3 regions of the Aerococcus urinae genome follow, and region 3 is predicted to be linked to each of the others. Evidence: predicted binding sites of a transcription regulator. Region 3 holds the regulator's gene; each other region holds the start of a gene.
The links. Region 3 encodes NrdR, which represses ribonucleotide reductase genes. Its sites were predicted from a motif close to ACACNATATATNGTGT; they were not measured.
Positions count from the first base shown of each region.

Region 1 (4,292 bases), 350 kb from region 3:
AGACTAATGGGATCACCTTTAGACGTTGGATTATGGCTGCCAATCCCCGTTTGGCTCATTTAATTGACCAAAGCATTGGCGACCAATGGCATCAAGGAATCTCCGATCTTAGCGGTTTAAGTAAAGAAAAGGACAATAAGGAGTTCATTAATCAATTAGCCCAAATTAAGCAGGCCAATAAAGAACGTTTAGCGGAACATTTAAGGGTAAGTAAACGGATCGAGATTAAGCCAGATTCGATTATTGATGTTCAAATTAAACGGATCCATGAGTATAAACGCCAACAAATGCTGGCCCTTTATATTATTTACAAATATTTTGATATCAAGAATGGCAACCGGCCGCAAACCCCAATCACCATTCTTTTTGGGGGCAAGGCCGCTCCAGCCTATACCATTGCCCAAGATATTATTCACTTAATTCTCACCTTGTCAGCTCTGATTAAGGAAGATCCTGAAGTAGCACCTTATTTACAGGTTGAGTTTGTGTCCAACTATAATGTCACGGAAGCAGAATACCTCATCCCTGCGGCTGATATTTCTGAACAAATCTCCTTGGCTTCAAAAGAAGCCAGTGGGACGGGGAATATGAAATTTATGCTCAATGGTGCCTTAACCATTTGTACCTTGGATGGGGCGAATGTGGAAATTGCTGAGCGGGTAGGGGAAGACAACATCTACACCTTTGGTAAATCCAGTGATGAGATTATTGATCTCTATGCCAATAACGCCTATAACCCCCAAGATTACTATAATCGTCCCGCCATTAAGCCCCTGGTTGACTTTATTGTGAGTTCAGACATGATTCGCCTAGGCCATGAGAGCCAATTACGGCGTCTCTATGAAGATATCAAGAGCAAGGATTACTTCATGGCCATGATTGACCTGGAAGAATATATTGCCCTCAAAGATAAGGTGTACCAAGACTATGAGGACCAAGAGGCTTGGTTGGATAAGGTTCTAGTCAATATTTCAGAAGCGGGCTACTTCTCCAGTGACCGGACGATTTTGGAATATAATGAGGGTATTTGGCACTTAGAAGTGGCTGATCCTGAATAAACTATAAAAAAGACATAAGTGAAACAAAAAATGCAGCAAGACTAAGGACTTTGCTTGAGAAGTAGGAGCGATTAGAACTTCTCAGCGATCCTTTTGTGCTTGCTGCACTTTTTTATTTATTGTGTTGTTGAAGATGGAAGCGACAATTCCTTTAGTCGATACATTCGCTTTCGTATTCTAAGGCAGAGCTCTTTCCTTTAGACCAGATAATTAAACCGGCAATCCCTTGAGCTAACATCCCCAGGTAGGAGAAACCAACGATCAGGTTGCCTGCTTGTAACCAAAGAATCACGGAAAGGATATCGTTAATTAACCAGAGATAGTAGCCGTCCTTGTGACCAGTCACTTGACGTTGTTGGGCGGTAAAGGAAATCCCGTTAGTGATGGCATCTAAGACAATTTGTTGACCACCCAATACATAGGAGAAGGCCCCCAAACCAATGGTCCAGAAAAAGACCGCTTGGCAAATTATTTTTAAATTAAAGTATTGGTCAACATGGAGGTCACCATTTTCGTCACGACGTTTAGCCCAGCTGAAGTGGCCGACAAATTCGGTGATGAGATAGTAAATGGATGAAAACATATCCCCGTAAATTCCTAGAATAGCGGCAGCGGCAATCCCGAAGATGTTTTGAATCCCGTTGACAATAAAAGTGGGTTGCCATTGGATGGCTAAGGTCCAAGTGCCTAAAAAGCCAAAGATACTCATCCCCAGAGACATAAGGATGTTAAGGTCAAATTCTTGACTGGTTAAACTAGTAATAATTCCATATAAATTAAATCCCAAAGAGACGATAAAACCAAAAGCGATGATGGCTAATTCTACTTTGTTGAGTGGCTTTAAGGCGCGGTGAATACATTCTTTTAAGGACAGGGTCTTAGTGGCTTTGTTTTGTTCTTGCATATCTTTCCTCGTTTTCCTATTGAATTTTGTCTAAGTAAGTGCCAATGCTATCAAAAATGATTTGAGCATCTTGGGGGCGGTGGATGTCATAATTATCCACATTTAGCCGCATTTTAGGTGATTGGTCATAGTCTGCATACCATTGACCATAGTGGCTGTGGAGTTGACGGTAATAATCGTAAAGGCCATTTTCAGAACTTGGTTGTTCATAGACCCGGCCCCGTTTTTTAATGTTTTTGACAGCGTTGTCTAAGGAACTATCTAAAAAGACTAAGAGGTCAGGGGCCTTTTTAGGTAGGCTGTCTAATTCTTCCATCATGTTGGCTAGTAAGTCACGGTAGATGCCAAACTCTTCTTCAGAGATATTTCCGTTTAAGACGTTCAAATAGGTGAAAAGCTCATCTTCGTAAATACTACGGTCTAAAACGTTATTATTATCGAAAAAGGCTGCCTTAATATTTTTAAAGCGTTGGTTTAAAAAGTAAATCTGTAAGGAAAAGGCATATTTCTTGGGGTCTTGGTAATATTTATCAAGGATGGGGTTTTCCTCGACAGGTTCGTAAAATACTTTTGTGCCTAAATATTCAGCTAATTTTCCGGCATAGGTCGATTTCCCTGCGCCGATGGTTCCAGCGAAAACTATCACTATTGTAATCCCTACTCTCTAACTATATATTGTGCTGATTTCTTATAAAAATAAGCATAAACACTATATCTTGTATCCGAAAAGTATTCTATCATAGGATATTGAGAAGGCCAAGGAAGAAATTTTTCCGCGATCTTTGACCTATTTGACTAAGCTTGAGACTGCCTGCATAACTTGACCTAATTATTTTTAAAATTTAATTAAGCTTTAATACTTTGAGACCTTCTTTATAAAGCTTCTAAAAAGATTGGTAATATGATGAAATCGCTTGCGAAAGCGTTAACAGACTGATATAATAGGCTTGTGAGTCCCTTACAATGCTTACCCAAAACCTGTAAGGGCTTTTTTGTTTTCAAGGAAATAAAAAGCAGTCCTTGGCTTTTTTTATAGCAAATCCTGGTAATCGTGTTAGACTGAATAATAATAAGCAGCGTAATTTTAATGAGTGGAGGACTTTAGATATGACAGAAACGTTTAAAGAACGATTGGGTAAAGAGCAACTCTTACCCTTATACACGGTCAATGACTTAGGCTCGGTAGCCTTAGCTGAGGCGGTTTTAAGCGAAAATAACTTATCCTTTATCGAAGTGACCTACCGCAGTGACCTGGCTTCTCAAGCCATCCAGCAATTGTCGGATAGGGGCAAATTAGTTGTGGGAGCAGGAACAGTCCGTGACTTGGATACCGCCAAGGACGCCGTTGACCATGGCGCGCAATTTATTGTAAGTCCTGGTTTATCGGTTGAAGTGGTCGATTATTGTTTAAAACAAGATATTCCTGTCTTTCCGGGAGCAGTTACTCCAAGTGAAATCATGCAAGCCATGGATTTAGGCCTTGACGTGGTGAAATTCTTCCCAGCCAACGTCTATGGGGGCCAGTCAGCGATTAAGTCTTTAGCGGGGCCTTTCTTTGATATTCAATTCATTCCAACTGGCGGGGTCAATAGTGATAACTTCACCGACTATTTAGCCAATGATTCCGTATTGGCAGTGGGTGGGTCTTTTATCTTGTCTGAAAAAGAGATCTTAAAGGATGAAGGTCAGACCGCTTCAGACAAATTAGCTGATTTACAGAAGCAGCTTCACTAAACATATTGGAGGAAACACTCAGCTTTTAATGGCTGGGTGTTTTCTGAAGGAAGATTTTATTAGCCTGATAAAAATTGACAGAAAATAAGCCTGATTTCACCCCATGGGGTAAGATCAGGCTTATTTTTTATTGATCAGAATCAACTGGGACAGGCACATCCACATAGACTTCTTGACCAATCTGAAAACTGGCTTGGGCAGCAGTGAGGTTAGTGAGCTCTTCTTGGAGTTTGCCCACTTCTTGGATCGGAACGCCTAAGTGATAGGTCACTTTTTCCAAGTAGGTGGTGTCTAGGAGAGAGTAGGGGGAGTTTTCCACCCAGTAGGCCATGCTGCCGTTGAGGGAATAATCGATGGTCACATCGACTTGGGTTTGCAAGCGGCGTTCAACCACACCAATCTGGTGGACGGCTTCGGAAACAGCGCTGCTATAAGCTCGGACTAGACCACCAGCTCCCAATTTGGTGCCCCCAAAATACCGGGTAACCACACAGGCAACGTTTTTTAAATCCATATTTTTTAGGACTTCCAGCATGGGAACTCCAGCCGTGCCACTGGGTTCACCATCATCGAGAGCCCTTTGGATTTCATTACGC
Region 1 is NZ_CP014161.1:226,108-230,399, forward strand. Features, by position in the region: gene AWM73_RS01010 (glycogen/starch/alpha-glucan phosphorylase) at 1-1,058, shown strand, start outside; gene pnuC (nicotinamide riboside transporter PnuC) at 1,210-1,962, opposite strand; gene AWM73_RS01020 (deoxynucleoside kinase) at 1,979-2,608, opposite strand; gene AWM73_RS01025 (bifunctional 4-hydroxy-2-oxoglutarate aldolase/2-dehydro-3-deoxy-phosphogluconate aldolase) at 3,070-3,696, shown strand; gene AWM73_RS01030 (YigZ family protein) at 3,824-4,292, opposite strand, start outside.
Region 1: AWM73_RS01020 (deoxynucleoside kinase) is a predicted target of NrdR. The motif match lies at 2,669-2,684, and genes of this name have one in related genera.

Region 2 (4,292 bases), 930 kb from region 3:
TGAACTGCCAGTTACTTCTAACTTCCGTGAAGGGCTATCGGTTCAAGAAATGTTTATCTCCACTCACGGGGCACGTAAAGGGATGACCGATACCGCCTTGAAGACGGCCGACTCTGGTTACCTAACCCGTCGTCTGGTTGATGTGGCCCAAGACGTGATTATCCGTGAAAATGATTGTGGAACCGACCGTGGCTTGACCGTTTCAGCCATTAAAGAAGGTAATGAAATGATCGAAAGCCTGGCTGAACGTCTAACTGGTCGTTATATCCAAAAAACTGTCCGTGATCCAAAAACCGGTGAAGTCCTCGCTCACCACAATGAACTGGTTTCACCAGAAACCGCAGCTAAAATTGAAGCTGCTGGCTTCAAACATGTTACTATTCGCTCTGCCTTTACCTGCCGGACCCGCCATGGGGTATGTAAGTACTGCTATGGTTCTGACTTGGCAACTAATGGTGAAGTGGAAGTCGGTGAAGCAGTTGGTATCGTGGCTGCCCAATCCATTGGGGAACCTGGTACCCAGTTGACCATGCGTACCTTCCATACCGGTGGGGTTGCCGGGGATGATATTACCCAAGGTTTGCCTCGTGTTCAAGAAATCGTTGAAGCCCGTCATCCAAAAGGGCAAGCGGTGATTACTGAAGTGACCGGGGAAGTCGTGGCCATTGATATTGAAGAAGAAACCCGGACCAAGACGGTTACCGTCAAAGGGGAAACCGACGAACGGGAATACAAGGTGCCTTACACTGCCCGTATGAAGGTTAGTGAAGGTGACTTAATTGAACGCGGTGCCCAATTAACAGAAGGGTCCATTGATCCCAAAGAATTGCTCCGGATCACTAATTCCCTCACCGTAGAAAACTACATGTTAGCGGAAATCCAACGGGTTTACCGTCAACAAGGGGTGGACATTAACGATAAGCACGTGGAAGTCCTCCTACGTCAAATGATGCGTAAGGTAAGAGTCTTAGACCCAGGCGCTTCTGACTTGTTGCCAGGACATTTAATGGACATTGGTGAATTTGAAGACGCCAATGAGGAAATCATTAAGACTGGCCAACAACCAGCTACCTGTCAACCAGTCCTCCTAGGAATTACCAAGGCAGCCTTGGAAACCAAGTCCTTCCTATCTGCCGCGTCCTTCCAAGAAACTACCAAGGTCCTCACTGACGCTGCCATTAGCGGTAAACGGGACGAGTTACTTGGATTGAAAGAAAACGTCATTATTGGTAAGATAATTCCTGCTGGTACTGGTGTCGGTCGCTACCGTCACATGGAACCAGAAAAATTAGGTGTGGAACAAGTTGTTGAAGTGCCGGCCCATGAGCCATCTGACAACGAAAACCCAGCCGAAATTGCGACAATTACCAAACCAATCGATGAAAACTATAGCGGTATGCCTTAATTAAGGTAGAAGCCATTAAAAGAGGATAGGCGCATATCCGACTACAAGATATGCGCCTCTCTTTTTGCCCAAGGCCATGAGACTGGGCTTTGATCGATTTATGCAAAGCAACAACACTACATATAGTGTTGTTGCTTTTTAATTGATACTATATATTGATTTTTTAGCTTGCTTTCTCCTTAAGTTTTTCCTATAATAGCAATGCAGCTAATTTTTAGCAGATAGACCATTAACTTAACTCACGCTAAAGCAGCTGAAAAGTCTACGAACAAGTAAAGTATAAAGGAGATTCATTATGGAAACTGCGATGAAGAATATTGTGGAATGGAATAAAGAGGCGCTTAACCAAGCCATCAAATCCTTCCCTCAAGTTTATCCGATGACAGAAGACATGAACAAAACCTTCTCTGGCATCAGTCGGATGGTCATGTTGGACCGTTATTCCTTTAAAGACACTATGAAGGAAACCCTAGCTCCGGGGGACTTAGTGGTCCTAACTGTCCGTCCTGACCCTCAATACCCAGGACGGGGGATTGGGATTGTCCAAGCCATTGACGGGAAGACCGTGACCATCTGGGTCGAAGAAGCCTATCGTGGGTCCTTAATGGGCGAAGAGCAGGAAACTGGCCTGGTGAAGCGCCCAATGGATGAAATCGACAAACCTTTAGAAATCTACTATGAACAAATCGCTAAACGGAATGCCCATGGCCTAGCAGCCATTGATAAAAATGAAGACCGCCGCCAAGAGATTGAAGCGGCCTTCTACCAAGAAGAATCCAAGGGTAACTTTGTTCCTGCAGGTCGGGTCTTATATGGGGCCGGTTCGGGAACCGATGTCACCTACTTTAACTGCTACGTGATGCCTTATGTGCCTGACTCCCGGGGTGGGATTGCTGACCACCGTAAGGAAGTGATGGAAATTATGTCCCGTGGTGGGGGCGTCGGAACCAATGGGTCAACCCTGAGACCCCGTCACTCCCTCGTTCGTGGGGTTAACGGCAAGTCTTCCGGGGCGGTTTCCTGGTTAGACGACATTGCCAAATTAACCCACCTGGTGGAACAAGGCGGTAGCCGTCGTGGGGCCCAAATGATCATGCTGGCTGACTGGCATCCAGATATTTTGGAATTCATTATTTCTAAGATGCAAAACCCACGTATCCTCCAATTTATCAAGGAAAGCTCCAAGGACAGCTACATTAAACAATTAGTTGATGAAAAGTTAAAATTTGTTTATTCAACTCCAGCTCAAATCGACATGTACCAAGCCGTTGTTGACCTCAAGGAAAAACAAGGCGGCCAAGTCAGTGATGCAGCTTACGCTGAAGCCAAGGAAAACTTGGAACTAGGTGGCCATTATGAAGTCAATGAACCCGACTTCTTAACTGGGGCCAATATTTCAGTAGCCATTTCATCAGACTTTATGGAAGCTGTGAAGGAAGGTAAAGATTGGAGCTTACGCTTCCCAGCGGTGGAAAAATATGACCAAGAAGAAATGGCCGCTTACGACAGCCAATGGCAAGAAATTGGCGATGTCCGTGAATGGGAAGCCATGGGTCATGAAATTACTACTTACCGGACCCTACCTGCCCAAGAATTATGGCAATTGATCAACATTTGTGCTACTTACGCGGCTGAACCAGGGATTTTCTTTATCGACCGGGCCAATGAAGACACCAATGCCGTGGCTTATGGTCAAAAGGTCGTGGCCACTAACCCTTGTGGGGAACAACCTTTAGCCCCTTATTCCGTATGTAACCTGGGTGCTATTAACCTGGCCCAAATGGCGGACAAGGAAAACAAACGCCTGGACAAGGAAAAATTACAAGAAACAGTGGCTACCGCTATCCGTATGCAAGATAACGTGATCGATGCCACCCCATACTTCTTGGAAGCCAACAAGAAGCAAGCCCTGGGTGAACGTCGGATTGGTTTAGGGGTCATGGGTCTGGCTGACCTCTTGATCTACTGTGAAAAACGCTATGGTTCCAAAGAAGGTAACCAATTAGTCGATGAAGTCTTTGAAACCATCGCCGTGACGGCTTACCAAACCTCCATCGAACTGGCCAAGGAACGGGGTAGCTTCCCATTCTTAATCGGTGAAACAGATGAAGAAACCCAAGAACTGAGACAACGCTTTGTCCAATCCGGTTTCATGCAAAGAATGCCGGAAAGCATCCGCCAAGACGTCTTGAAGTATGGGATCCGTAACTCCCACTTACTGACCGTGGCGCCAACCGGCAGTACCGGGACCATGATGAATGTCTCTACCGGACTCGAACCTTACTTTGCCTTTAAATACTACCGGACTGGTCGTTTAGGGAAGTTTATTGAAGTCAATGCTGATATTGTTCAAGAATACCTCGACCAACATCCAGAAGCCGATGCTGACAACCTCCCTGACTTCTTTGTTTCTGCTATGGACTTAAGCCCAAGAGAACACGTTGATGTGCAAACCACCATCCAACGTTGGGTCGATAGCTCTATTTCTAAGACCGTTAATGCGCCTAAGGGCTACGCGGTTAACCAAGTGGCTGAAGTCTATGAAAAACTTTATGAAGGTGGCGCTAAGGGTGGTACCGTCTATGTTGACGGCTCACGCGACTCTCAAGTCCTCACCTTAAATAAGGATGATCATGAAGACAGTGACCAAGCCAGTCAAACAGACCAAGCTAGTCAAGATGAGGTAGTGGTCGTTGACGATAGTGAAGAACTCCGTCAACTGGTCGACCAAGCCCAAGCTGAAGACAACGAAGGCGAAGTGGTCTTTGGTAGTGAACTGGGTAATACCTGCCCAATCTGCCGGACCGGGATTGTGGAAGAAATCGGTGGCTGCAATACCTGCTCCAATTGCTTCGCCCAATTAAAATGTGGCTTATAATCAAATAAC
Region 2 is NZ_CP014161.1:1,621,364-1,625,655, reverse strand. Features, by position in the region: gene rpoC (DNA-directed RNA polymerase subunit beta') at 1-1,405, shown strand, start outside; gene AWM73_RS07440 (vitamin B12-dependent ribonucleotide reductase) at 1,701-4,283, shown strand.
Region 2: AWM73_RS07440 (vitamin B12-dependent ribonucleotide reductase) is a predicted target of NrdR. The motif match lies at 1,519-1,534, and genes of this name have one in related genera.

Region 3 (4,292 bases):
AGTAACTACGGGTCCACTTGGTATGATGCCAAGTAGGAAAATCTAAGAAAGGTTTTAATGGAGAAGATAGGCTGGGACAGGAGTTCAAAGCCCTTCAAATAAAGGGAGTAAAACCTGATTTAAAAATTAGCTTTGCTGGCATTTTCATAAACGAAGGGAGACTATTGAATACGGTTTTCTCTTCGTTTTTGTTTTAGCTGTCCAAATCTGAGGATATAGTATGACTAGCGTTTTCGTCCTTTGGCGCACCCGTCGCACTCTTTTAAACGTGCACTGGTCACAGGACGAACGTCCACTTCAAAAAGCTGGTAACGCTCAGTTCCACTGAGCTTATTCCAGTTTTCTCCAGTGTTTTCATCCTTTGATGTGATCATCGCACTCTTTTTAAACCTGTTCCAAGCGCGAGGTGAGCTCCACTTCTTCCAATGGTCTCCCCTCTTTTTGCGCTTGTCGCACTCTTTTAAACGTGCTCCTGGTGCAAGGCAAGCATCCACTTCACTAAAGGACGATGAATTCTTTTTAGAATTCTTACGCCCTTTAGTTCCAGTGCTCTTGCCTTTCTGTGCACCTGTCGCACTCTTTTTCTTTATTTATGGTTATTGTTTGATTAGAATAGGTTAGACTGCTAACAGTATTTTAGCGGGATGAAGGAGGCTAGTTAATGCCAGAGTTACCTGAAGTAGAAAATGTGAGACGGGGGCTTAATAGAGTCCTTCCTCAAGCCCAAATACAGGATGTGGAAGTAAAATGGGCAAAGATTATTAATTGTCCAGCCCAAGTCTTTCGCCAAGCCATGCAAGGGGAGACCTTTGAACGAGTCGACCGTTATGGAAAATACCTGTTTTTTTATTGGAGCGATTACGCCTGGATTAGCCATCTGCGGATGGAAGGCAAGTATTTTGTCTGCGCTAGGCAGACACCGGTTTTAAAGCATAGTCACCTCATCTGTCACTTGCGTGATGGCAGGGACTTACGCTATCATGATGTGCGTAAATTTGGTCGGATATCCTTATTTTCTCGCCAAGATATGCCCCAAGCTATTAAAAATTTAAAACTCGGTCCAGAACCCTGGGATATCAGCTTGGATCAATTCCAAAAAATATTAGCGGCATCCAAGCGACCCATTAAATCATTATTACTGGACCAGCAAAAGATTGCCGGAATTGGTAATATTTATGCTGATGAATCTCTATTTCAAGCGGGAATTTATCCAGGTCGGCTAGCCAATTCGTTGACTGACCAAGAGACCTTGCTCCTATTAGAAGCTATGCGAGATATACTGAGTCGAGCGGTAGACTTAGGCGGCTCTAGTGTGCGGACCTATCAGAACACCTTAGGGGAGGACGGTCAATATCAAAATTATCTCAAAGTTTACCAGCGCCAGGGCCAAGCCTGTTTAAATTGTGGAAGAACCATTGAGAAAATTAAGTTAGGACAGCGAGGGACGCATTTTTGTCCCAATTGTCAGAAATAAAGGGAGTGTATGAATGACTTTTCGCTTAGGATTAACAGGGTCAATTGCTACAGGAAAATCTACTGTTTCTAATTATTTTAAAAAAGTTGGTTTTCCGGTAGTGGATGCAGACCTGGGGGCTCGAGCTGTGGTTGAGCCGGGAACACAGGGTTTACAAGCTATAAAAGAGCATTTTGGAGAGGATTTTCTCTTTCCCAATGGCACCCTTAACCGGAAGAAACTAGGGGATGTGGTCTTTACCGATAAGGATCAACTCACAGCGCTTAATCAACTGCTCTTGCCTTATATCTATGACTGGGTCAACGACCAAGCCCAGTCTTACCAAGACCAGGGCCATCAATTGATTGTTTTGGATATTCCTTTACTCTATGAGACCAAGTACCAGGACGCTTGTGATGCGGTGATGTTGGTCTATGTTCCAGAAAGCATTCAATTGCAACGACTGATGGACCGGGATAATTTAAGTGAAGACGAGGCCTTTGACCGCATGCTGTCTCAATATAATATTGAACAGAAACTTCGCTGGGCAGATATTGTGATTGATAACCAGGGCAGCATCCATCAAACGGAAAAGCAAGTCGAGGCCTGGTTGAGCATCCAAGGCTTTCAAGCCATAAAATAAGCTGACCAAGCTGGATTTTGCCCCTTATCCTTCCGCCTTTAAACTGTGCTATAATTAATAAAAGAAATATTTTAGAAAATGTCCAAGGAAGGTGAATATTGTGCGCTGCCCCAGATGTCAAGATAATAATACGAAGGTAATCGATAGTCGGCCTGTGGAGGAAAATACATCGATAAGAAGGCGACGCCTATGTACGCAATGTGATTTTCGCTTCACGACCTTTGAACGGGTAGAAAAGATGCCTTTACTGGTTATCAAGCGGGACGGTACCCGGGAAGAATTTTCCAAAGAAAAATTATTACGGGGCTTAGTGAGATCCTGTGAAAAACGGCCAATTGCCCTAGAAACCTTAGAAGAAGTGGTTAAGAATATCGAATCGGACATTCGGCAAAAAGGACAAAACGAGGTGCCTTCAACCCTAATAGGGGAAATGGTCATGGATATTTTGCCCAAGATCGATGAAGTTGCCTATATTCGCTATGCCAGTGTCTACCGTCACTTCGAAGATCCTACCGTCTTTTTGCAAGAAATTGAGCAGTTGAAGCAAATGCAAAAAAATAACGCGGAGGGGCAAACGAATTTAGACTTAGAAGCCAATAACGCGGAGGAAGATCAGTCTTGAATCCATGGGAAAAGTTAAATCCACGTGAACCTCTCAAAATTATCCTCACACAAATTGTTTCCAATGTTAATCTGGAAGTTCTAACCTATCTCTATCAACCAATTATTGGGGCCGAAGCCTTTGCACTCTATATGACTCTCTATGCCTATATTGACCGTTCAGACTATCAATCAGAAGTGATTAACCATGGGGAAATCATGGACCAATTGGTTTTTTCTAAAGAACGCTATGTTAGAAGTAGGCGCCGCTTAGAAGCCATTGGCCTCTTACGTAGCTACACCCAGCAAAGTGGTCAAGCTCCAGTGCAGGCCCTCTATCAGTTGTTAGCACCGGTTTCTTCTGAGCAGTTTTTTAAGGATAGCTTAATGACTAGCTTGCTTTTGGACCATGTGGGGGAAGAGCGGTTTAATCGCTTATTAGACCGCTTTAGCTTTGAAAAAATCACCGATAGTCAGGAAAATGACTGGCAGGAGGTCACAGCGACTTTTCAGGATGTTTTTCACCTGTCTCAAAGCAGTCGCCAATTGAGTGAAAGCGAAAAGCAAAGCTTGTTAAAGAAGCCAAGTAAAACCTCTTTAAAAACTAGTCTGGTCAGTGATTTTGATATGGCTTATTTTACCGAGTTGGTTCAAAGGTCTTTCCTTAGTGAGCGGGCGGTTAGTCAAGAAGTGAAGGAGATGACCCAGACTCTCCATGCCCTCTATGGTTTGGATGAAGTAGCCCTGTCTCAGTTTGCCATTAAGGCAAGTAATGTAAGAACCAACCAAGTGGACATTAATTACTACCAAGGCCTAGTGATCAAGGCCATGGCGGACCAACCGGTAAATAAACGACCTGACTATCAAATGGACCAAGTCAAGCAGCAGACCGAGAGTCAGGGTCAGGATTTACCTAAAGAAAATCAAGATGAAGCTAGTCTAGCCTTGATCAAGGCAGCTAAGGCTTATCCGCCCCTAACCTTTGCTAAGACTATCAAAGAACAAAAAAACGGCTATCTAACTACCAACGAGATAAAAACCTTAGAGATGGTCATGAATAAGGGCCTTATCGATGGACCTACCTTGAACATCATGATTCACTATTATTTGATCAGCCAGGAAAGTTCAAGTATCATCCGGTCGACCTTTGAGCGGACAGTGGATGATTGGAGTCAAAAAAATATTCAAAGTCCGGAACAGGCGCTGACCTATCTCAACAAACGGACTAAACGGATTCAAAAACAAAGACAAAGCAAAAATAAGCGACAAAATACCAAACGTAAGACTTACCAAGAATTACAGCCCGCTTGGTTTAATCAAAAACAAGAGGTGGCAGATAAAGAGGAAAAAATGGACCATGAAAGTGTCCAAGCCTTAGCCGATCGAATTCGGGCGTTGAATAGTGAGGAGGGAGACGAATGAGAAATATTGGGGAAGATATCAGCCATGAGCTCAATAAAGGCAACTTTCGCCAACGCTTAGACCAAACCAAGGCCCAAGTCTTGAGTGATCCGGATGTTAGACAATTTATTGATAAGCATAAAGAAGACTTAGACCAAGAAACGATTGACCGTTCGATATCGAAACTCTATGAAT
Region 3 is NZ_CP014161.1:573,277-577,568, forward strand. Features, by position in the region: gene polA (DNA polymerase I) at 1-36, shown strand, start outside; gene mutM (DNA-formamidopyrimidine glycosylase) at 662-1,474, shown strand; gene coaE (dephospho-CoA kinase) at 1,488-2,096, shown strand; gene nrdR (transcriptional regulator NrdR) at 2,197-2,718, shown strand; gene AWM73_RS02520 (DnaD domain protein) at 2,715-4,118, shown strand; gene dnaI (primosomal protein DnaI) at 4,115-4,292, shown strand, end outside.